3 regions of the Arthrobacter sp. CAN_A214 genome follow, and region 3 is predicted to be linked to each of the others. Evidence: riboswitches for the same ligand, from Rfam matches in the RefSeq annotation. Region 3 holds a riboswitch; each other region holds the start of a gene.
What was found. Region 3 has a riboswitch for S-adenosylmethionine ahead of IWX65_RS04430 (flavin reductase family protein). Riboswitches for the same ligand answer to the same signal wherever they lie in the genome.
Positions count from the first base shown of each region.

Region 1 (7,771 bases), on a different contig from region 3:
GAGGGCATCCGCGCGCTCGCTGCGTTCCCCGATGCCGATGTCTTCGCCGATGCCGCGGTCAGCGGAGAGCCTGTGCCTGAGCAGGCGCCAGGGCATGATCCGGGGCATGCGCCGGAACAGGTTCAGGAGCAGCTGCCCGTGCAGGTGCCGCAGGCCCCGGAGCAGGTTCAGGAGGACCAGCCGATGGAGGATCCGGCTCCGGCGTCCGACGCTGCCGACCAGGACCAGCCGGCGTTGGTCGAGGAGGACCTCGTCGTGCCGCAAGCGCTAGCGTCCGACGTCGACGCAGCTGATGAGCAAGCGCTCGCGTCCGACGGCGTCGCACCTCCAGAGCAGGCACCCAACGACGCGTGGCACGACCAGCCGCAGTCCGTCGCCCTCGCCGGTGACTTCAACCCCCTCTTCGGCGAGGCCGGGCACTGGACCACGAACCTCCGTGGACTGCAGCTCGACTATGACGCCGTTGAGAATCTGTGGAAGCAGACCCTCCAGCTGCCCGCCGGCACCTACCAGTACAAGATGGTGGTCAACGGTTCCTGGGACGAGAACTACGGTGCCTACGGGGTCCGCGACGGCTCCAACCACGAGCTGCGCCTGCTCTCCGACACCGCTGTGACGTTCCGCTTCGACTACGCCACGAAGGATATCGAGACCAGCTAGCACCTTCCGTTGACCGAAGGCATCCGATAGCAAAGGTCACAAATCGATTGCGCTCCCCGGTCGATCCGGGAAGGCTTTCACCATGACCACCCATCGGAAGCGTGGCCTACCCAGACTCGCGGCGATCTGCACCGTCGCGCTCACCGCGACGGCCTGCACCATAGCGGAAGGGGACACCCAGCAGACCCCGTCGCACAGCTATGCCAGCCGCCCGGACCTGGCCCCTCCCGTCGTCGCGCTCGAACAGGGCGAGGCCTGGGAGCCGGACTACGGGACCTCGGAGGAACTCATCTTCCTCACGCCCGGTTTCCCGGACCGACCGCCGACGACGGGCGGCCTGGTGCTGGATGCGTCAGGAGAACCCGTCTGGATCAATCCGGCCGACCCGGACGACTCGCAGGACGACCAGTTCGAGCTCCGGGTCCAGGAGTACCAGGGCGAGCCCGTGCTCACCCTGTATCAGGGAAGCAGCGGCGGCGGATACGGCGACGGCACCTTCACCATCCTGAACCGGTCCTACGAGGAGATTGCGAGCGTTACCACCGGCGGGGATTTGGCGCCCGGCAACGCCGACTTCCACGACTCGACCATCACGCCCCGGGACACCATGCTGATCAGCGCCTACGAGCCGGCCGAGGCGGACCTCTCGGAGCTCGGCGGCCCGACGGACGGCTGGGTCGAGGAAGCCGTGATTCAGGAAATCGATATCGCCACGGGTGACGTCCTCTTCGAGTGGAGATCGCTCGACCACATCCCCGTCGCGGACAGCATCCAGAATTTCGGTGACGCACTGGACGGCGGGGTGCTGCGCACCCAGGACTTCGATAAGGCACAGGACGAGAACGAGGTGGTGGGTACCGAGGAAAGTCCCTTCGACTACCTCCACGTCAATTCGATAGCGGAGGACGACGACGGCATCCTGGTCTCCGCGCGTCACACCAGTGCCATCTACCGGATCGACCGCGCCACGGGCGAGCTGGACTGGACCTTGGGCGGGACGGCCAACGATTTCGAGCTGGGAGACGGTGCCGAGTTCTCCTGGCAGCACGACGCCCGGCGCTCTCCCGACGGCACCCTGACCCTCTTCGACAACGCTTCCAACGAGAACTCCGGGGACAACTCCCGCGGCTTGCGGCTCCAGCTCGACGAGGAGGCGATGACCGCCGCTGTGGTCACCGAATACCTCCCGCCGGAGGACCGCACCGCCGGAAGCATGGCCAACACCAACGAACTCCCGAACGGCAACATCCTGATCAGCTGGGGCGCCCAGCCCTTCTACTCCGAATTCACTGCGGACGGCGCACTCATCTATGACGTTTCGCTCGGCGGGGACGGCAGCTACCGCGCCTACAAGTCTGCGTGGCAGGGCCAACCGGCCACACCGCCGGATGTGGTGGTCCAGGAGAACGACGGCGGCAGCACCGCCTACGTCTCGTGGAACGGAGCCACGGGGGTGGCGCAGTGGCGGCTACTGACGGGTGCCGACGAAGCGACCGCCACCGAAGGAGCAACCGTGGATCGGGAATCCTTCGAAACCGAGATTCCCCTCCCCGAGGACGCAGCCTACGTGGCCGTCCAGGCCCTCGATGCCAGCGGGAACGAGCTGGGTACCGGCGTCGCCGACTGACTCCGCCGGGATTGCCCTGACGAAACGGCGGACCGCCCGAAAAGCCGTGCGGTCCGCCCCGATGAAACCGCCCGGAGCCGTCGTCACAAACCCGCCCGTGACTCAGTGTGACGCCGGCCATTGGCCAACGCTGCCCGAGTCGGTTTGAATGAAGCCATAACCATCCCGAGCGGCCGAGAGACCTGGATCGACGACGCCGCAGCAACCCTCTTCGGATAAAACCGGAGAACGGTGCTACTGCCAGGACCGATGGAGAAGCCAAAAGCTTCGTTGGTCTTTACCCGCCGTGCTGCCGCACGCCCGGGGAAGCTCCGCGTTGCCCTGTGCGCCCCTCCGTCGGGCGATGAGTACAGGAGCCCAACGTGCAGCACACCACCCCGGCCTATCGAGCCGGACACAAGAAGATCGCCCTCACCGCCGTCGCAGGCCTTTTGCTGACCGGCTGCGGAGGTGCCGCGAACGCCGGGGAGGACACCACTTTCGTCTTCGCCACCGGCAAGGACATCTCCTGCCTCGACCCCCACGTGAACGGGGACATGCCCCAGGCCTCCATTGCCGCCAACTACCTGGACTCCCTCGTGTCACAGGATGCGGAGGGCACCATCCACCCGTGGCTCGCCTCGGACTGGGAGGTCTCCGCGGACGGCCTCACCTACACGTTCACCGTCCGCACCGACGTCACCTTCACCGACGGCACCCCGCTGACGGCGGAGGCGGTCAAGGCGAACCTCGACCACATGGTGGATCCCGACACCCAGTCGGGCACCGCGGGAGGCTACCTCAAGCCGTATGCCGGAACCGAGGTGGTGGACGCGGATACCGCCGTCGTCACCCTGAACCGCCCCTATGCGGCGTTCCTCGAGGTGCTCGCGCAGCCGTTCCTCGGCATCCAGTCGCCCGAGGCGCTCAAGCGTCCCCAGGCGGAGAACTGCAACGCCCCGGTGGGTACGGGTCCGTTCAAGATTGTGGATTATGTGCCGCAGTCGAAAGCCACCCTGGTCCGCAATGAGGACTACAACTCAGCCCCGCCATTCGCGGAGCACCAGGGGCCGGCGTACCTCGAGACCATCGAATGGCGCATTGTCCCCGAGGACTCGACGCGCTACGGCCTGCTCCGTGCCGGCCAGGTGGACGCCCTCGACCTCATGCCGAGCGTCCACTTCGACGAAGCCGAGTCCGACCCCGACGTCGAGCTCATCCTGCAGGACCGCCCCGGCAACCCCACCAACCTGATCCTGAACACCACGCGACCACCCTTCGACGACCCCGATGTCCGCAAGGCCTTCCTGCGGAGCGCGTACGTGGATGCCGGCATCAACAGCGTCTACTTCGGCACCGTCACCAAGGCCGGCGGTCCGCTGAGCTCCACCACCACCTTCTACTCGCCCGACTTCGAGGACGTCTACGCCCCCGATCCGGACGAGGCGAACCAACTGCTCGACGACGCCGGTTGGACCGGGCGTGACGACGACGGCTACCGCACCAAGGACGGCGAGCGCCTCACCGTCCACTTCCCCTACACACCGAACTCCTGGCCCACGGCACACCAGGCACTGGTCACACAGATCCAGGCGACCGCCAAGCAGGTGGGATTCGAGGTCCTCATCGAGAACGGTGACGCCGCAACGGTCAGCGAACAGGGCAACAACTTCGAGTACGACCTCCGCGCCGACTACTGGAACACCAACACCGCCGACGTCCTCCGGATCGTCTTCTCCTCGGAATACACCGAGTCGGCCGGCTTCGTGGCCAACGGCTCGGGCTTCCGCAACCCGGAACTCGACGGCATCCTGAACGATGCCCTCGCCACCGACGACGCGGAAACCCGAGAGGACCTCTACTACCAGGCCCAGCAGATCGTCAGCGACAACGCCCTGCAGCTGCCCCTCTACAACCAGGCCAGCCAGGTGGCACTCCGCAGCGACCGCTTCGGGAACTTCGCCCTCGAGCCGAGCCTGTCCCTCCCCTACCTCTACGACGTGACGGCGGTTGACCAGCCATGAGCACCCTCGATTCCAAGCACCTCGATCCATTGAGTGCGGCGCCACGCACGACGGCGACGGCCGGTGCGGCCGGGAAAGTCATCGCCCAACGGGCGGCGGGCAGCATCTTCGTCCTCTGGGCCGCGGTCACGCTGACGTTCTTCGTCCTCCGGCTGACCCCGGGCGATCCGATCACGGCGATCCTCGGCGGGGCCGGATCCTCGCCGTCGCCCGAGACCGTTGCTGCGGTGAAGGCCGAATACGGTCTCGACCAGCCCGTCCTCGTCCAGTACCTCGCCTACCTCGGTGGCCTGTTCACCGGGAATTTCGGCACCTCCTACATCTTCAAGGTGCCGGTCCTGGAGATCCTCGGCCCACAGATCCTTCCCACGTTCCAGCTGGCCGGCCTCGCGCTCGTCTTCGCTTGGATCATCGCTCTGGCCTTCACGCTGCTGACCGTCGGGCGGGGTCGCGTGCTCGATTCCGTGGGCCGCGGCGTCGAGGTCTTCTTCGCCTCGCTCCCCCAGTTCTGGGTGGGCATCATGCTCGCGGTGGTGTTCGCCGTCGTGCTCGGCTGGTTCCCCGTCGCGGGCAATGACGGTTTCCGCTCGCTCGTGCTGCCCGCGCTGTCCCTCGCAATTCCGCTCGCAGGGTTCATCGCCCAGGTCACGCGGGCATCCTTCGAGGACGCACTGGCGCAGCCGTTCATCCTCAGTGCCCGAGCCCGCGGTCTGAGTGACACCGCCGTCCGCATCACCCACGCCCTGCGGCACGCGATCCTGCCGGGCATCACGCTCTCGGCCTGGGCCGTGGGCTCGCTCATCAGCTCGGCAGTGGTTGCGGAGATCATCTTCGCCCGACCGGGCCTCGGCCGTTCCCTCGTGGACGCCATTCTCAACCGCGACCTCCCCATCACCCTCGCGGTGGTGTTCATCATCGCCGCGGTCTACATCCTCGTGAACCTCGCTGTGGACCTCCTTTACCGCGTAGTGGATCCCCGCACCAACCCGAAGGGAAGTGCAGCATGAGCCTGGCACTCGAACCAACGACGACGGCGGGTCCCGGTTCCCCGGCTCCCGCACCTTCCGCCCCGCGCACTCCTTCGCGTGCGGCGCGCTTCCTGCACGGCACGCCGATCGGGGTCTGGATCGCGGGCGCACTGCTCACGTTCCTGGTGCTCGCCGCCGTCGTGCCGTCGCTGTTCCTGCAGCAGGACCCGTACGTCATCGACCCGGCGAGCGCGTTCCAGGCACCCAATGCCGCGCACTTCTTCGGCACCGACCAGAACGGGCGCGACGTGTTCTCCCGGGTCATCGCCGGAACCGGTCAGTCGCTGCTGCTCGGGCTGTCCGCCACGGCCATCGGCCTGATCCTCGGCGGTGCGCTCGGCATCACCGCCGGCGTGTCGGGCAAGTGGCTCGACTCCGCGATCTGCCGCTTCGTCGAGGTGCTCTTCGCATTCCCCGGCCTCCTGCTCGCACTGATCGTGATCGCGGTGTCCGGAACCGGCGTCGTGACCGCGGCCATCGCCGTCGGCGTCGGTACCGCACCCGGCTATGCGCGGATGCTGCGCACCCAGACACTGCAGGTCATCGCCGCTCCGTACGTCGAGACCGCGCTGTCGCTGGGGCGTTCGCGCTCCCACATCCTCCTCCACACCATTGTTCCCAATGTGGTGCGGCCGCTGTTCGTCCTCGTCACGCTCGGCGTGGGGCAGGCGATCGTGTGGGCGTCGTCATTGAGCTTCCTCGGCCTCGGTGCGCAGCCGCCGGCCGCTGAGTGGGGCGCCATGCTCGCCGACGGCCGCAACTACCTCCAGGTCGCCTGGTGGATCGCGGCGTTCCCCGGCATCTTCATCACCCTCGCCGCGCTGACCACCACCGTGGTGGGCCACCACCTGCAGCGCCGACTCGAAGCAGAGGTCTGACCATGACTGCACCACTTCTCGCCATCGACAACCTGAACGTCTCCTTCACGACGCCAAGGGGGCCGGTCGACGTCGTCCGCGACGTGTCGCTGGCCCTGGCGCCGGGCCAGGCTCTCGCCCTCGTGGGCGAATCGGGGTCCGGCAAGACCGTGACAACGCGGACGCTCGTGGGGCTCAACGCCCCGAACGCGCGGGTGTCCGCCGACCGCCTGGAGGTGCTGGGGCACGACGCGTCGCGGCTGTCCGAGCGGCAGTGGCGGCGGCTGCGCGGCAAGGACATCGGGTACGTGCTGCAGGATGCGCTCGTCTCCCTCGATCCGTTGCGGACCATGGGCCAGGAGATCGACGAGGCTCTGCGTGCGCACGGCGTCCGGGGGCGGGACGAGCGGCAGTCGCGCATCTTCGCAGCCCTGCGCGACGCCGGTATCCCCGACCCCGAGGTGCGTGCCCGGCAGCGCTCCGGCGAGCTGTCCGGCGGGCTGCGGCAACGTGCGCTGATCGCGCAAGCCACGGTGCTGAATCCGCAGCTCGTGATTGCCGACGAGCCGACCACCGCGCTCGACGCCACTGTGCAGGCCCAGATCCTCGAGCTGCTTGCGGGCCTGAAGGAGCAGGGGCGCGGGCTGATCTTCATCTCGCACGACCTCGCCGTCGTCAGCCACCTCGCCGACGAGATCGCGGTCATGCAGAACGGGCGCATCGTCGAGTCGGGGCGTGCGTCCGAGGTACTGGGCAACCCGCGGCACGAGTACACGCGGCAGCTCATCGACGCCGTGCCGTCGGCGGCGGGCAAGGGAACGCGGCTGTCCTCGGTGCCGCGGATGTCGGTGGTTGCCCGGCCTTCCCGTCCATCGACCTTTTCGTCCGACGCTCCAGCGCTGGAGGCACGCGGGCTGGTGAAGAGCTATCCGGGGCCGGACGGGACGCGGCGCACGGTCGTCGACGACGTCTCCTTCACCCTGCCGGCGGGTCGGACGCTGGGGATCGTCGGTGAATCGGGCTCGGGCAAGTCGACGACGGCGCGCATTGCGCTGGGGCTGACCGAGCCCGACGCCGGCAGGGTGACGCTGGGCGGGCTGCCGTGGGTGGGCGCTTTGTCGGGCTTTGCCGAAGGGGTCGGCGGTGGTGTTGCTGGTGACGGTGTTTCCGGTGACGGTTCTTGGGCAGGTTCTGATTCTCCTGCAGGGGTGACTGGCTCAGAGAATTCCGCCTTCGGGACCGGAGCAGTTGGTTTTCCGCCCGGCCAGGCGCGTAGAGGCCGTCATTCGGCCGCGCGGGTCGTTGGTGGGACTGGTTCCACCAGTTCCGGCGTCCCCCTCGGCGTCGTCACCGAAGCGCAGCGGCGGCAGCACCGGCCCGACATCCAGCTGGTGAACCAGGATCCGCTGAGCTCGTTCGATCCGCGGTTCAGCGTGGGACGGGTCATCACCGATGCGCTCGATGCCGGCTCGGTGGGCACTGCGGACGAGCGGACCGATCGGGCGGCGTCGCTCCTCGAACAGGTGGGGCTGCCGCTCGACCTCGTCAACCGTCGTCCGCTGACCCTCTCGGGCGGCCAGCGGCAGCGGGTCGCGA
Region 1 covers NZ_JADOUU010000004.1:22,984-30,754, forward strand. Annotated here, with positions in the region: gene IWX65_RS05220 (pullulanase X25 domain-containing protein) at 1-660, shown strand, start outside; gene IWX65_RS05225 (arylsulfotransferase family protein) at 743-2,287, shown strand; SAM riboswitch class I at 2,445-2,543, shown strand; gene IWX65_RS05230 (ABC transporter substrate-binding protein) at 2,650-4,290, shown strand; gene IWX65_RS05235 (ABC transporter permease) at 4,287-5,297, shown strand; gene IWX65_RS05240 (ABC transporter permease) at 5,294-6,196, shown strand; gene IWX65_RS05245 (dipeptide ABC transporter ATP-binding protein) at 6,199-7,771, shown strand, end outside.
Region 1: linked by a shared signal. The riboswitch ahead of IWX65_RS05230 (ABC transporter substrate-binding protein) and the one ahead of IWX65_RS04430 (flavin reductase family protein) in region 3 are both predicted to bind S-adenosylmethionine.

Region 2 (7,771 bases), on a different contig from region 3:
TCAGGCCCAGAAGGCTGCGGCTTTCGAGGGCTGTTCGGTGAGCCTCACGATGGAGTCGCAGAGCGGCACCATCTCCTTCGATCCTGCCCTTCAGCGCACGCTCCGTAATTCCCTGAAGGGTGCGCCGATCCTGCCCACCGGTGCCGGGCACGACGCCGGTGTGCTGGCGGGTGTACTGCCCACGGCGATGCTCTTCATCCGGAACCCCACCGGCATCAGCCACTCGCCGGAGGAGTTCGTGGAACGCGACGACGCGGATGCGGGAGCAACCGCCCTGGCCGACGTCCTGGAGGATCTCCTGTGACGCCTGCAGGTGTCACCGTCTGGTGCGAGTACGCCTGGCTCGGCACCGAAGGCGTTCGGGATTCGGTCCGCATCGGGGTGGACGGCTCCGGCAGGATCGCCTCTGTACAGCAGGGAAGCGCGGCGGAACCCGGTGACCTACTGCTCGGCGGCGTCGTCTTCCCTGCAGCTGCCAACGCCCACTCGCATGCCTTCCACCGGGCTCTGCGGGGGCGCACGCACGACGGCGGCCTCGGCAGCTTCTGGTCGTGGCGCGAGGAGATGTACCGCGCGGCGGGCGCACTGACGCCGGCCGGCTACGAGGAGCTTGCCACCGCCGTCTACGCCGAGATGGTGACGACAGGCTGGTCGAGTGTCGCCGAGTTCCATGACGTCCACCACCAGCCGGACGGCACGCCCTATGAGGGGGATCGCCATGCCATGGAACTCGCGCTGGGCAGGGCCGCCGTCCTTGCGGGAATACGGCTCACCCTGCTGGACACCTGCTATCTCACAGGGGGTTTCGGACAGCCGCCCGGCCCCGGCCAGCACCGCTTCACCGACGACGACGCCTCGGCCTGGCTGGCGCGCCTCGCCGATCTGCGGCGCACCGTCGCCTCCACGTTCGATCCGGACCAGGTCAGCGTCGGCGCTGCAATTCATTCAGTGCGGGCGGTGCCGGACGAGGCACTGGCCGTCATCGCCCGCGAACTGCCCGCCGACCTTCCACTGCACATCCACCTCTCCGAGCAACCCGCCGAGAACGAGGACTGCAGGAAAGCGACGGGTCTCACTCCCACCGGGCTCCTGGCCCGCCACGGCCTCCTGACCGAACGGCTCTCGGTGGTCCATGCGACGCACCTGACGCCGGAGGACATCCGCCTGCTCGGCAACGCACGGGTGGTGGCTGTCCTCTGCCCCACCACGGAGGCGGACCTCGCCGACGGGATCGGACCGGCGCGCGAGCTGGTTGCCGCTGGTTGTGTACTCGCGCTCGGGACGGACCAGCATGCGGTGATCGACCCCTGGCTCGAGATGCGGGCGCTCGAATACGGCGAACGGCTGGGAAGCGGCCACCGGGGTTTCTTCTCCCCCGGGGCGTTGCACTCGATCGCAGCGGAGGGCGGGGCCTCCTCCCAGGGCAGGCCTGCCGTCGCTATCGAGAAGGGCTCCGTCTGCGACCTCATGGCCGTCGATCCGCTGAGTACCCGAACGGCCGGCTCACGCCGGGAGCAGCTCGCCTTTTCCGCCACCGCCCAGGACGTGACCGCCGTCGTCGTCGGAGGGAAGCTGTTGGCCCGGAACGGGGTCCACGAGACCCTCGGGAACCCGGCCGATTCCCTCCGTGCAGCCATCGCCGGCCTCGACGCCGCAGCCGCCGGCCTCGATGCCGCCGCCGCCACCTTCGATGCCACCGCCACCGCAGCCGGAACCCCGGATCCCGGCAATGGGCCGGGCCGGCGGTATCCCCCCGCGGAGCGTTCCTGATGTCACTGCTCATCACCAACATCGGCGAACTGATGACCCAGGACGCCGAACACCGCGTCCTGCGCTCCGCCGCCGTCGTTCTCGAGGGCGAGCGCATCAGTTGGGTGGGGCAGGCGGCGAAGGCGCCGGCCGCGGATCTCCTGCACGACGCCGGTGGCCGGGCCGCCCTGCCGGGATGGGTGGACAGCCATACCCACCTGGTCTTCGCGGGCGACCGCACCGCTGAGTTCGAAGCGCGGATGGCGGGAGCCGACTACACGGCGGGTGGGATCGCGGTCACCGCCGGCGCCACCCGGGAGGCCACCGACTACGAGCTCACCCGGTTGCTGCTCGGACGGGTTGCCGAGGCGCACGCAGGCGGAACAACGTACCTGGAGACGAAGACCGGGTACGGCCTCGATGTGGAGCACGAGGCCCGCAGCGCACGGATCGCCGCATCCGTCGTGGACGAGGTGACTTTCCTCGGAGCGCACCTCGTTCCGCACGGCGTCGACCCGGACGACTACACCGCGCTCGTCTGCGGGCCCATGCTCGACGCCGTCCGACCCTTCGTCGGGTGGGCCGACGTGTTCTGCGAGCGGGGCGCCTTCACTCCCGAGCAGAGCCGTGCGGTGCTCGCCGCCTGCCGGGATGCCGGTCTGGGTTTGAGGGTCCACGGCAACCAGCTCGGCCCCGGGCAAGGCGTAGCGCTCGCTGTGGAGTTCGGAGCGGCAAGCGTGGACCACGTGAACCACCTGGTCCCCACGGACATCGACGCGCTCGCCGGGTCCTGGGCTGCCTGGGAACCGGCATCCGGGACCCGCCGGGGAACCGTCGCCACCTGCCTGCCGGCATGCGACCTCTCGACCCGCCAGCCGCTCGCCCCGGCACGGGCACTGCTCGACGCCGGGGTGCCGGTGGCGCTCGCCAGCAACTGTAATCCGGGCACGTCCTACACCAGTTCCATGGCGTTCTGCGTCACCACCGCCGTCCTCCAGATGGGGCTCAGCGTCGATGAGGCGGTGCGGGCAGCCACCTACGGGGGAGCGTTAGCCCTCCGCCGTGAGTCCGGACAGGACCTCGACGGCGCCCGCGCGGTCGGTTCGGTCGCCGTCGGGCACCGCGCGGATGTCCAGCTCCTCGACTCGCCGTCGGCCACGCATCTTGCCTACCGGCCGGGGATGCCGCTCTCCGGCGCAGTCTGGATGGCCGGCCGCCGGGTCGACCGGCAGGCGGTGCGCCGGCTGGCCGTTGGGAATCCGCAGGAACCACTGGAAGGATAGCCGCATGCCCGCGCCGCTCCCCGCCCCCCGAGACGTCCCCAGCGACATTCCCAGCGACATTCCCAGCACCGCGGAGGACGGCGGATCTCCGCAGCCGGCGCGGCGCATCAAGGCCGAGATCCTCGTCGTGCTCGGCCTGTCCCTCGGCCAGTCCGGGGTGTACGCGGCGGTGAACCTGCTGGAGAAACTGACCCGGGGCCCGCTGTCCGGTCAGACCACCACCCTCAACCCAGTCCTCAACGACCGTCAGTACTTCGACCTCACGTATCAGCTGCTCAGCATCTTCTTCGCACTCGTACCGGTGGCGCTCGTGCTGTTCCTGCTGAGCGGACCCGGCGTCTCCGCGTTCCGCCGTCTTGGTTTCACCTTCGCGAAACCCGGCACCGACTTCGGGCTGGGCCTGGGGCTCGCCGCCGTCATCGGGGTCGGCACGCTGGGCGTCTACGCCGGCGGCCGTGCACTGGGACTGACGACGGCGATCATCCCGGCTGCCCTCGACGCGTACTGGTGGACCGTGCCCGTCCTGGTTCTTTCGGCCCTCCGCCACGCGGTGCTCGAGGAGGTCATCGTGGTGGGGTACCTGTTCGAGCGGTTCGGCGAGCTCCGGTGGTCGGTGCCGGTCATCATCGTCACCAGCGCACTGATCCGGGGAAGCTATCACCTGTACCAGGGCTTCGGGCCGTTCATCGGTAACGTTCTGATGGGGCTGTTGTTCGGTTACCTCTACGCGAAACGGCGCAGGGTGATGCCACTCGTCATTGCCCACGCAGCAATCGACATCACCGGGTTCGTCGGGTTTGCGCTGATCGGTCCGGCGATCGGCATCGGCGGCTGAGAGCGGCCGGGTTCTCCCGACTCCTTTGGGCCACGAAAATGTGACTAAATTACCGCCGAGTTCGGTGCTAATTTGAAGGAGTCGCGGCTCATCCACAGGCCGCCGAGGAGGAACAATGACAGTCATCACGAACGTCTCAGAATGCAGCGTCGGTAATTGTTCGTTCAACCACGACGGCTGTACGGCCATCGCCATCACCGTCTCCGGGAGCACCGACCACGCGTCGTGCGCCACGTTCATCGACACCTCGATCAGTGGTGGTCTGCCGAAGATGCTCGCACAGGTGGGAGCCTGCCAGCGGGCGGAGTGCAACTACAACCACGACCTCATGTGTACGGCATCCGCCGTCAAGGTCGGCCCCGGTGCTGAGGACGCCGACTGCCTCACCTATACACACGCCTAGGGCGGCATGTCGGCCAGAGAGAGCAGGAGCCCGACTGGTGCCAGTCCGGCTCCTGCTCCCTGCGCGAAAATCTTGAGCGGCGGTAGCGCTAGATCTCCACGCGGCCGTTCGCGGTCTCGAACGTCACCGACATGATTCCGGGGGTTCCGTTGGGCGCCACCCAGCGGACGTCGACGCCGTCGAGCGTTTCCTCGACCTGCGTGCCGAGCCATTCGGTGACGCGCTCGGAGGATCCGGCGATCGTGAGGCAGTCGAGTTTCACCGTGGCGGGGCGGGCCTGTGACGGATGCAGGGCTTCGAGCCCGTCATCCCACCGCAGGAGGTAGGGGACCTGCGGATCGGCGATCAGTCCCTTGATGCCGATCTGCTGCCACGAGAGTTCCTGACCATCCGGGAATTTCCGGTTGCCGGGAACCGCGCTGCGGCCGAGGCGCTCCTCGAAGGGTTCGAGGTTCTCGACCGCGACGCACCAGCCCATCCAGCCTCCACCGGCTTCGGAGCGCGCACGCACGGCTTGCCCGAAGGGTGCCTTGTCGGATGCGGGGTGCGAAAGTACCTCGACAACTTCCAGGTACTGCCCGTTGACCAGGGGAAAAATCATGTTCCGTGTGCCGAAGCGGGGGTGCACACCGCCCTTCACGGGTTCCATGCCGAGGGCGGTTGCAATCCGCTCGGCAGTGGCAGCCAGTCCATCGGGTTCGCAGGCGTAAGAGACGTGATCCAGGCGCATGGCTACATTTTGGCACTTTGTGATGGGCGTCTCGACTTAGGCCGCCCTTACTTCACGGGGCGTCATTTCGGGCCTCCCAGAGTTGCCTGCAACGCCGGTTTGGGCTTTCATTGACTGCAGGTCATGAGTGCCAGCGGAAAGCCCCGGCTCGCTGGCCGGCAACCCTCCAACCGCGGTGGGGTGCCCCGGGTGAAGACCAGGCGGAGCCCACACGGGTGCTGCGCAAGCGCGGGCCGACAAGCCCTGGCCGGTCATCCCCGGCGACGGCGGATGGGCCCCCATCGAGAGGGGACACCATGTCCAACGATTGGTCATTCGAAACACGGCAGATCCACGCCGGGCAGACACCCGACTCCGCCACGGGGGCGCGTGCGCTGCCGATCTACCAGACATCCTCGTTCGTCTTCCCCAGCGCGCAGAGCGCTGCCGACCGTTTCGCGCTGACTGAACTTGCCCCGATCTATACGCGGATCGGCAATCCGACGCAGGAAGCCGTCGAGATTCGCATCGCGAGCCTCGAGGGCGGTGCCGGCGCCCTGCTGCTGGCGTCGGGACAGGCAGCTGAGACGTTCGCGGTGCTGAACGTCGCGGAGGTGGGAGACCATATCGTCGCGAGTCCCAGCCTTTACGGCGGCACGTTCAACCTCTTCCGGCACACGCTGAAGAAGTTCGGCATCGACTGCACCTTCGTGGAGGACCCGGACAACCTCGAGCAATGGCGTGCGGCGGTGCGCCCCAACACCAAACTGTTCTTCGGTGAAGTCGTCTCGAATCCCCGCCAGGACGTCCTCGACATCGAGGGCATCAGCGCCGTTGCGCACGAGCACGGCATCCCCCTGATCGTCGACAACACGCTGTCCACGCCCTACCTCATCCGCCCCATCGAGTGGGGCGCCGACATCGTGGTCCACTCCGCCACCAAGTACCTCGGCGGCCACGGGAACGCCATCGCGGGGGTGATCGTCGATTCCGGAAGGTTCGACTTCGCAAGGAATCCGGAGAAGTTTCCCGGCTTCAACACGCCCGACGAGAGCTACCACGGACTGGTCTACGCCAGGGACCTCGGGGTCGGCAGCGCTCTCGGCGCCAACCTCGCCTACATCCTCAAGGCACGCGTCCAGCTGTTGCGGGACCTCGGTTCCTCGGTGTCACCCTTCAATGCCTTCCTGATCGCCCAGGGCATCGAGACCCTCAGCCTGCGGATGGAGCGGCACGTCGAGAACGCCCGGGCCGTGGCTGAATGGCTTGAACAGCACGACGACGTCGAATCGGTCGCCTACGCGGGGCTGCCCTCGAGCCCCTGGTACGAACGTGGCCGCACCTACGGACCGCGCGGCACCGGTGCCATCGTGTCGTTCGACATCGAAGGGGGGATCGAGGCCGGCAAACGGTTCGTCGATGGTCTCGAGCTCCACTCCCATGTGGCGAACGTCGGTGATGTCCGTTCGCTCGTGATCCACCCGGCGTCGACCACCCACAGCCAGCTGGGGGCGGAGGCGCAACTGACGGCCGGGGTGCGTCCCGGCCTCGTGCGGCTGTCGGTGGGACTCGAGAACCTCCAGGACATCCTCGCCGACCTGGATGCAGGCTTTCGAGCGGCGAAGGGGGCGTAGGCAAACCGGTGACCACCTATTTCCCTGCGCCGTCGTCCCGCCTGCCCCGAACAGGTCCGGGGAGCGACGGCCTGCTTCGAACTGCGTTCCTGGGTCCGGTAGTGCTCGACGCCGGCGGTGAACTCCCCGACGTGCAGTTGGCCTTCGAGACATGGGGCACCCTCAACGAGGATGCAACGAATGCGGTGCTGGTGCATCATGCGCTGACCGGCAGTTCCCATGTCGCCCGTGGGGCGTCCGAGGAGGACGGGTGGTGGGATTCACTGGTGGGCCCCGGTCGCACCGTGGACACGGACAGGTACTTCGTCGTGTCCATCAACATGCTCGGCGGTTGCTACGGCTCCACGGGACCAGCGAGCCTCGACTCCCAGGGATCGCCGTGGGGATCGCGGTTCCCCTTCATCACCATCCGGGATTCGGTCCGCACCGAGGCGCTGCTGATGGACCGGTTGGGGATCCCGCGCTGGCATTCGGTCCTGGGAGGATCGATGGGCGGGGCGCGCGCCCTGGAATGGGCACTGATGTACCCGGACCGGGTGGAACGGTGCGCAGTCATCGCCTGCACCGCAGCAAGCTCAGCCGAGCAGATCGCGTTCGCCCAGGCGCAGCTCCAGGCGATCCGCCTCGATCCGGCGTACGCGGGAGGCGACTACTACGGGGCGGACCTTCCCGTTGCCGGACTGGGCCTCGCACGGCGGATCGCCCATATCACCTATCGGTCCGAGGCGGAGCTCGGTGACCGTTTCGGGAGGGCCGCCCAGGACGTGGAGCAGCCGTTCGGCGGCGTGCTCCCCGCGGAGCGCGGGCGCTACCAGGTGGAAAGCTACCTCGACCACCAGGCGGAGAAGCTGGTCCACCGCTTCGACGCCAACAGCTACGTGATCCTCACCGAGGCGCTCATGAGCCACGATGCCGCGCGGGACCGTGGAAGCCTTGCACAGGCGCTGAGCGGAGCCACGGCACGGTTCTTCATCGCAGCGGTGGACACCGACCGCCTGTATTTCCCCGGGCAGTCGGCAGTCCTGGCGGAAGCACTTCCGGGACACGTGCCGGTGCACATGATCCGGTCCCCGATCGGGCACGACGCATTCCTGACACAGATCCATCAGCTGGACCGGGAGCTGACGGAGGCGTTCTTCACCGACTAGGTCGTGTCTG
Region 2 covers NZ_JADOUU010000015.1:80-7,850, reverse strand. Annotated here, with positions in the region: gene IWX65_RS12670 (allantoate amidohydrolase) at 1-304, shown strand, start outside; gene IWX65_RS12665 (formimidoylglutamate deiminase) at 301-1,770, shown strand; gene IWX65_RS12660 (amidohydrolase family protein) at 1,770-3,032, shown strand; gene IWX65_RS12655 (CPBP family intramembrane glutamic endopeptidase) at 3,037-3,867, shown strand; gene IWX65_RS12650 (DUF1540 domain-containing protein) at 3,983-4,270, shown strand; gene IWX65_RS12645 (VOC family protein) at 4,359-5,000, opposite strand; SAM riboswitch class IV at 5,120-5,235, shown strand; gene IWX65_RS12640 (bifunctional o-acetylhomoserine/o-acetylserine sulfhydrylase) at 5,297-6,613, shown strand; gene metX (homoserine O-acetyltransferase MetX) at 6,622-7,761, shown strand.
Region 2: linked by a shared signal. The riboswitch ahead of IWX65_RS12640 (bifunctional o-acetylhomoserine/o-acetylserine sulfhydrylase) and the one ahead of IWX65_RS04430 (flavin reductase family protein) in region 3 are both predicted to bind S-adenosylmethionine.

Region 3 (7,771 bases):
TGAACCCTCATCACGGTGCCGCGGCAGGTGCCGCGCACGCGGCACGACTGGGAACCGCCGTCGTCGTCGGACTGGTGATGATGTTCCCGCTGTACTGGATGATCACGCTTGCGTTCTCACCGAACGTCGATGTCTTCAGCCGGGAACTGAACCTGTGGCCCTCGTCGTGGACCCTCGACAACTTCCGGCGCATCTTCACGAGCTTCCCCACCGCTCTCTGGTTCGGTAACTCGGTGGCCATCACGTCGATCGTCACTCTCCTCACCGTCACGGTGAACCTGCTGGCCGGGTATGCCTTCGCGAAACTCACCTTCCGCGGCAAGGGCGTCATCTTCCTGCTGGTCCTGAGTACCATGATGATTCCCGTCCAGGTGCTGATGGTGGCCCAGTTCCGGCTGGTCACGGAACTGGGGATCTATGGGACGTTCTGGGCCGTGATCCTGCCGGCGGCGGCGTCGGCCTTCGGAATCTTCCTGGCCCGCCAGTTCATCATCGCGATACCGGATGAACTCATGGAGGCCGAAAATGGACGGCGCCGGCAACGTCCGGATCTTTCTCCAGATCGTCCTCCCGCTCTGCAAACCCTTGATCGCGGTGCTGGTGCTGCTGACGGTGATGTACCAGTGGAACGATTTCGCCTGGCCGCTGATCGCGCTGAAGGACAGCGAGCTTTTCACCCTGCGGATCGGGCTGATCTTCCTGCGGGGCAGTACGGGGCGGACTGCGGGTCCATCATGGCCCTTGCCCTGATTTCGATCCTGCCCATCGTGTTGATGTTCCTGTTGTTCTGGAAGTACTTCGTCCAGGGCCTCGCCCGCAGTGGTATCCGTTGAAGTCCTGAGGGGTGCAGAGACGCAGCCCTCGAGGAACCGCAGTGCCCACCGAATAGGATGGGAGACCCATGGAACATTTTCGGCTTGTCCGCACAGCCGCAGGGATCCTGCTGGCCCTGCCGCTGCTGACCGCGTGCGGCGATGCGCCGGCCCTGGAAGTCTTCGAACAGGCACAGGCAGAGCACGACATCGTCACGATCCAACGGGATCTCGAGGGGATCGACCTGTCCTCCACCCGCTTCCTTGCCGACCGCGACGGCATCGAATATTTCGTGGCGGCACCCACGGATTCCGACGGGCGCAGCGCGTGCCTCCTGGTGGAGGAGGGCCTCGGGGTTGCACTCGAGTGCGGCCCGATCACTCCGGGTGAGCCCGGCGTGATCATCCGTGACAGCAGGGCCACGGTGGTGCTGCTCCCCGACGAGTACAACCGCGATCTACTTGACGCCGAGGGCTACCGGCTGCTGCACCCGAACCTGGCGATCCGGGAAGTCCCCGAAGTCTGAGAGCCCCTACGCCTGGATCTGCGGTTCAGCGACTATCACCCGGTGGTTCCCCTCACACTGGAAGACGCCGAGGGTCCCTTCGGGAACGGGCCCCTCGGCGGGCCACTGGCTTTCATCCAACTCCTGCAGCGGCTTTCCGCAGGACGGGCAGGATGCTTCCATGGTTTACCTCCTCGTTGAACGCACGTACTTCTTCAATTAGACCCCGCCCACCGATGGAGGAACAGGAATATCTCACCTCGCACAGCAGCAGTAAAGAGCAGGTTCGCGCTGTCCCGGCTGTTGAGGCCGGGGACAACCCTTCCTAGGCTTAGGCACATGAAATCCGCCACCGCACCGCGCAAAGCAGAATCCGGGGAGCTCACCCTCTCCAGCCTCGCTGAACTCGCGGATCTCGTGCCGTCCGGCGACTACCTCTACCTGCGGTACTCCAAGGGCTTCGAAGCCGATAGGGATTCCAATAGTCTCGACGCCGAGAGCGGGCTGACGCTGCCAGGATTGTCCGTCAACCCCCTCACACCGGAGTCGTGGTGGACCCGGCCGCTCAAGGACTGGCTTGCACGCCAGATCTGCCAGTACGAGCACCTTGCGGAGGACGAGGACCGCTACGCATGGGTACTCACCGGGGCGTGCGTGGGCCGGGGCCCGGACTGCGAGCCGCTGCTCGTCGACGTCCGTCCGCTCGGCCGGCTCGATCCAGAGGTGCTGCAGGAAGCAAAGCGGGTCTACGAGGAGCAATTCGATGCCGGCGAACGGCCGTCGCAGGACTGAACTCGATCCAGCCAGGACCGGATCGAGACTGAACCGCCAAAGCCGAGCCGGAATCGATCGGATTGAGCGTTCAGCGGCGGGTCCGCCGGGTGAGCGAGCGGAACACCAGCTCTCCCGCTACAGCTCCCCCGGCCGCGACAGCGACAACGCCCGCGACAGGAGGCCGGCGTCGTCCGCTCCCATCGGACCGTCGGCCCACCCTGCTCGTGGTTGGGTCCTCTCCGCGTGTCAGGAGCGGGAGGTGCTCGATCGAATGGGCTACCCGCGCCAGCAGGGTGCTCGTGCGATGGAGAACCGGTGAAACGGCTTTCGGCCTCTGCAGTATTGCGGTGTCGACCGCGTCGCGGATGCGGTCGATGAGTGAAAGCGGAACTGCCGCGACGGCGTTGCCTGGCGGCCGCCTTGCCACGACCGGATGAGCGCGGGTGGGGGCGGTTCTGCGGACCACCTCCCAGGAGATGCCCATCAGCTGAAGCAGGCGTTTGCTCACCACTTCCTGCAGCCGGGGGAAAAGCTTGTCCTCCTCGTCGCGTACGTCCTCCCCCAGCACCTCGACCAGCCGGTCGAGTACGCGTTCCCGCTCCGGGTCCCCCTCCTCGAGGGTTTCAAGCCGCGTCACCAGTTCATTGACCTCCTGGTGCTCCTGCTCCACCTCAAGGGTGAGTTGTTCACCATCGGGCAGGACCCGCCGCACCACGGGCCACAGCACCGCCTCCTCGGCGAAGGCGTGGGGAAACACCAGCCGGTAGATGCGCCGCAGCACATCGCCCTGCTCGGCTCCTCTCGATCCTTCCAGTTCCTTCAGCAAGGCGTTGAGCTTGACGTGGTCGTTCTTCTGCCGAACCAGGACGCTCGTGGGGCCACCCAGCTCCGCAACGGTCTGGTGTGCGACTGACGGGTACATGGGCGTCCTTTCGGAGGGAGTTTCCGGTATCAGTACCCCGGAGGACCCGATTCGAAACACTTGCCGCTACACCAGCGACGGCTCCGGCAGCCGGTGGAATTCGGAGGCGTGGAACACGAGCGGCACGGAGTCCTTGTCCTCGAACTGCAGGCCGTGCACCCGGAGGAGCACCACCTGGTGATCTCCGGCGGGATACTCCGCCTCGACCGAGCAGTCCAGCCACAGTACGGCGTCGGAGAGCAGTACGGCGCCGGCGGGCGTGACTTCGATGTCGAGTGCTGCGAACCGGTCGGCTGACTTCGACGCGATCTGCAGGCAGGCATCCTTCTGCCCGGAGGCCAGGACCGAAACACCGATACGGGGTTGCTTTCGCAGCTCCGGCCAGGTGCGCGAGGTGTTCTGGATGGCGAACATCACCAGTGGCGGATCGAGCGACACCCCGACGGTGAACGAGGAAGCAACAATGCCCTCGGGAACTCCGTCCACCCGGGCACAGAGCGCTGCGATCCCTGAGGGAAAGCGCCCGAAAGCCTGCCGTAGAACCGCCGGCTCCAGATTGACATTCAACGCCATGCCCACTTCCTTCGAAAAAGGCGTCGTCCCGCGTACCGAAAAGCAGAAGGCAGCGGGGGAAACGCCGTACTTGCCCCTCGGGCGAAAACTGCCCAGCGGCCGAATCATCACCTGGAGCACCCCGCTACGACGAGAGGGTTGCTGTCCAGCCGGCCAGGGCCTGTGGCTGGAACTCTTGATTGCGCCTCCCACGCTAGGGGCATCCCGAGCCCGCCGTCAACGCCGGGCACGACACAGAACGTAAGAAAGCTGCTGTCCGCCCTTTATGACCGTCTGTGACCTGACCCGACTGGACAGCGGAAAGATCCGGCATACAGTGGGGTCAGCTTCAAGAGATGCGGCCGTCAAGCTCCGACTTGGCCGCGCACCAACCCCATGCTTTCCGGGTGGTTCGGATGACGAAGTGGGCTGCACCCACCGCATCTGTTGCGGCGTCCGGTGCGGTCAAGAGCAATCGGAAGGATGACGCATGATGCGTTTCCACAGCTGTCCACTTCTCACCGCCTGACGCCACCCCGCCTGCGGCACCGGCCCTGCCGGCCACCGTCGCCGCCATTTCCCATTGCGCAGTCCCTGCCGCGATGACCCATGCCCGCTTCCTCGCACAGAAGGAACCTCATGTCCCTGTCTTTTCATGCCCGCTTCCGGGTCCGCCGCACCCTGACCCGCGGCGCAACCCTCGCCGTCGTCGCCGGCCTGCTCGCGTCCTGCGCCTCCCCTGCCGGGACACAGACCGTGCCCGCTGACGCCACGCCCGTGGACGGCGGGGTCCTCAATGTCTCGATCTCCGCCGAGCCCGGCTGCCTCGACGGCCACGGCATCTCGGCGACACAGCAGCAGTTCCTGGGCCGGCTGATCTACGACAACGTGGTCACGCTCGACGACGACGGCGAGATCGCCCCCTATCTCGCCGAGTCCTGGGACATCTCCGAGGACGGCAGGACGTACACGTTCCACCTGCGTCAGGACGTGACGTTCAGCGACGGGTCGCCATGGAACGCGACCGTGTTCCAGCAGAACCTCGAGCACATGCGGGACCCGGCCACGAAATCTCCGCTGGCCGCCGCCTACATCGCACCCTACGTCGATGGAACGGTGATCGACGACTACACCTTCGAAGCGCACCTCGAGTACGCCTACACCCCCTTCCTCTACACGCTCGCGCAGTCCTGGCTGGGCATGAACTCGGGCAAGGCCATCACCGAGTCGCCGGAAACCCTGTGCCAGAACCCGGTGGGATCCGGGCCCTACGTCCTCGAGGCCTACCAGCCGGGACAGAGCATCAGCTACGCCAAGCGGGAGGGATACGGCTGGGCTCCCGACTGGCTGGGCGGATCCGGCGAGGCCCACCTGGACGGCGTCGAAGTCACCGTGGTCGCCGAGCCCGTGATCCGCTACCAGTCCCTCGTGTCGGGCCAGTACGGGCTGACGGAGAACCTCGCGCCGCAGAACGCGGCCGCGGTGCAGGCGGACCCGGCGTTCACCTACGAGAACCTGCCGCGCACCGGCAGCCCGTACGTGCTCGGCTTCAACCTGAACCGGGAGCCCTTCAGCGACCCGGCCGTCCGGGAAGCCTTTACCACCGCCGTGGACACCAGGGCGGTCACGGAAAGCCTCGGCTTCGGCACCTACACCCCCATCGACTCGTACCTGTCGAAGGAGAGCAAATACTACGATCCCTCGGTGGAAGGCACACTGGCCCACGATCCCGAGCGCGCAGACCAGCTGCTCGACGACGCCGGTTGGGACTCCCGCGACGCCGAGGGCTTCCGCACCAAGGACGGCGAGCGGCTGACCGTCGAAGTTCCCACAGTGGAAGCCTCGGCTCCCAGTCCCCTCCTCGTCCAGCTGCAGGGCGAGGTCCGGAAGGTAGGGATCGAGCTGGAGATCATCCAGCTTCCCCAGGCACAACTCACGGAACTGAGGTACGCCGGAGACTATGACGCCCTGGCCGGAGTGTGGCACACCAACACCACGGACGTCCTGTTCATCCGGTACCACTCCTCGGAAATCACCGGCGAGCGCATCGGCCAGAATTCCTCCTACGTGAACGACCCGGAACTGGATGAGATCCTGCTGCGGGCTCGCGGCGCGGCCGATGGCCCGGACGCGGCGGAGGCCTACTCCCAGGCACAGCACCGGCTCACCGATCTGGTGCCGGGGCTGCCCCTCTACGAGAATCCGAGCCAGTTCGCCTACTCGAACTCGGTGCAGGGCGTAGCCACGGACACGTCCCACCCCGTTCCCGTCCTCACCTACGCCTGGCTTGCGCAGTGACGGCAACCTTGGCCCCGGGAAGCACGAGAAAGACCGGCCGGCCCGGTGCAATGGCCCGCCGCGTCGCACTCCGCCTCGTCGTGGGAGTCGGAGTGCTGTGGGGAGCCGCAACCCTCACCTTCCTGGCGGTGTACCTCATCCCGGGAGACACGGCGCTCCTGATCCTGGGCGGACCCGATGCCCGACTCACTCCGGAGGCGATCGACCGCGTGCGCCAGGACTACCTGCTCGATGAGCCCCTGGCCATCCAGTACCTGCACTACCTGGGCGGGCTGCTCCAGGGAGACCTCGGCCAGTCCTACCGGCTGCGCATCCCCGTCACGGAGGCCATCGGGCAACAGATCGGTTCGACGGCGCAGCTCGCCGGTGCCGCCGCTCTTCTCGCCCTGCCGCTCACGTTCGCCGTCGCCCTTGCCTCGGCACAGCGGCGCCCGTGGATCCGCTCGCTGGTATCCGGTGTGGAGGTGGTGTGCGCCGCGACCCCCACTTTCGTGATCGGCTTCGTCCTGCTGATGGTGTTCTCGTTCAGCCTGCACTGGTTCCCGATCGGCGGCAACCAGGGGCCGGCGTCGCTCGTGCTGCCCGCACTGACGCTCGCACTCGCGGTATTCGGTCCGCTCTCGCAGGTACTCCGCAACGAGCTCGACGACGTGCTGGAGCAGGCTTTCGTCCTCACCGCCAGGGCGCGTGGAATGCGCGACGCCCAGGTCCGCGTGATCCACGCGCTCCGGCATGCCGTCATCCCCGTCCTGACGATGTCCGGGTTCCTCATCGCCGCCCTCCTCGGCGGTTCGGTGATCGTGGAAACCCTCTTCAGCCGGCAGGGCGTGGGAAGCCTGGCGCTCGCGTCCGTGTATGAAAAGGACTTGCCGGTGATCATCGGCGTCGTCCTGCTCTCAGCAGCCGTGTACGTGGTGGTCAACCTCGCAGTCGACCTCCTCTACACGCTCATCGATCCTAGGGTGGTAACCGCATGAGCATCGACCTCCGACCAGGCACGGCCCCGGTGGTCCAGAGTCCCCCGGAGATCCCGGCTGCCGCCACACGGGACCGGGTACGCCCTCCCCGGAGGCGGCGGCGCTTCAGGCCCGGCCTCATCCTCGCCGTCGGATTCCTCGTCTGGCTCGCCCTCGCCGTCGCGGCCCCTAACGTCCTGGCTTCCACCGATCCCTATTCCGTGAACCCTGCCGAGAGCTTCCGCCCGCCGAGCGCTGCGCATTGGTTCGGAACCGACGAGTCCGGGGCCGACGTCTATAGCAGGATCGTTCATGGAGCCCGGACCTCCCTGTATATCGGAGTCGGCGCCACGGCGATCGGGCTCGTCGGCGGGACGCTCCTCGGACTCTTCGCGGGCCTGAGCAAACGGTTCGTCGAGGCCTCGGTGATGCGCTTCCTAGACGTCACGCTCGCGGTGCCGGAGATCATCCTCGCGCTGGTGGTCATCGGCATCATCGGCGGGGGTACCGAGAACGCCATCCTGGCGATCGGCGCGGGCAGCATCGCCTACTACGCCCGCATCACCCGGACCCAGGCGCACCTGGTGCGGCGGGCGGCATACGTGGAGGCGGCGGGCGTGCTGGGTTTTCCTCGCCGGCATGTCCTGCTGCACCACGTGCTGCCCAATGTCGTGAAACCGGTGCTCGTCCTGGCCACGATCGGGGTGGGGTCCGCCATCGGCGCGGGTGCCTCACTCAGTTTCCTGGGCCTCGGCACTCCCCCACCTGCACCTGAATGGGGAGCCATGCTCTCCATCGGACGGAACTTCATCTCCAACGCGCCCTGGCTCATCACGCTGCCGGCCACGTTCCTCGTCGGGACCGTCCTCGCGATCACCGTCGTCGGGCGTGAACTGCGCCACCGTTCCGAAGGAAGGACAACCTCATGACCAGCACACCCATCGTCGAGGT
Region 3 covers NZ_JADOUU010000003.1:173,568-181,338, forward strand. Annotated here, with positions in the region: gene IWX65_RS04395 (sugar ABC transporter permease) at 1-3, shown strand, start outside; gene IWX65_RS17700 (carbohydrate ABC transporter permease) at 1-833, shown strand, start outside; gene IWX65_RS04410 (hypothetical protein) at 902-1,339, shown strand; gene IWX65_RS04415 (hypothetical protein) at 1,346-1,501, opposite strand; gene IWX65_RS04420 (DUF6098 family protein) at 1,658-2,110, shown strand; gene IWX65_RS04425 (hemerythrin domain-containing protein) at 2,181-3,014, opposite strand; gene IWX65_RS04430 (flavin reductase family protein) at 3,081-3,587, opposite strand; SAM riboswitch class IV at 3,649-3,768, opposite strand; SAM riboswitch class IV at 3,914-4,044, shown strand; gene IWX65_RS04435 (ABC transporter substrate-binding protein) at 4,206-5,864, shown strand; gene IWX65_RS04440 (ABC transporter permease) at 5,861-6,841, shown strand; gene IWX65_RS04445 (ABC transporter permease) at 6,838-7,749, shown strand; gene IWX65_RS04450 (dipeptide ABC transporter ATP-binding protein) at 7,746-7,771, shown strand, end outside.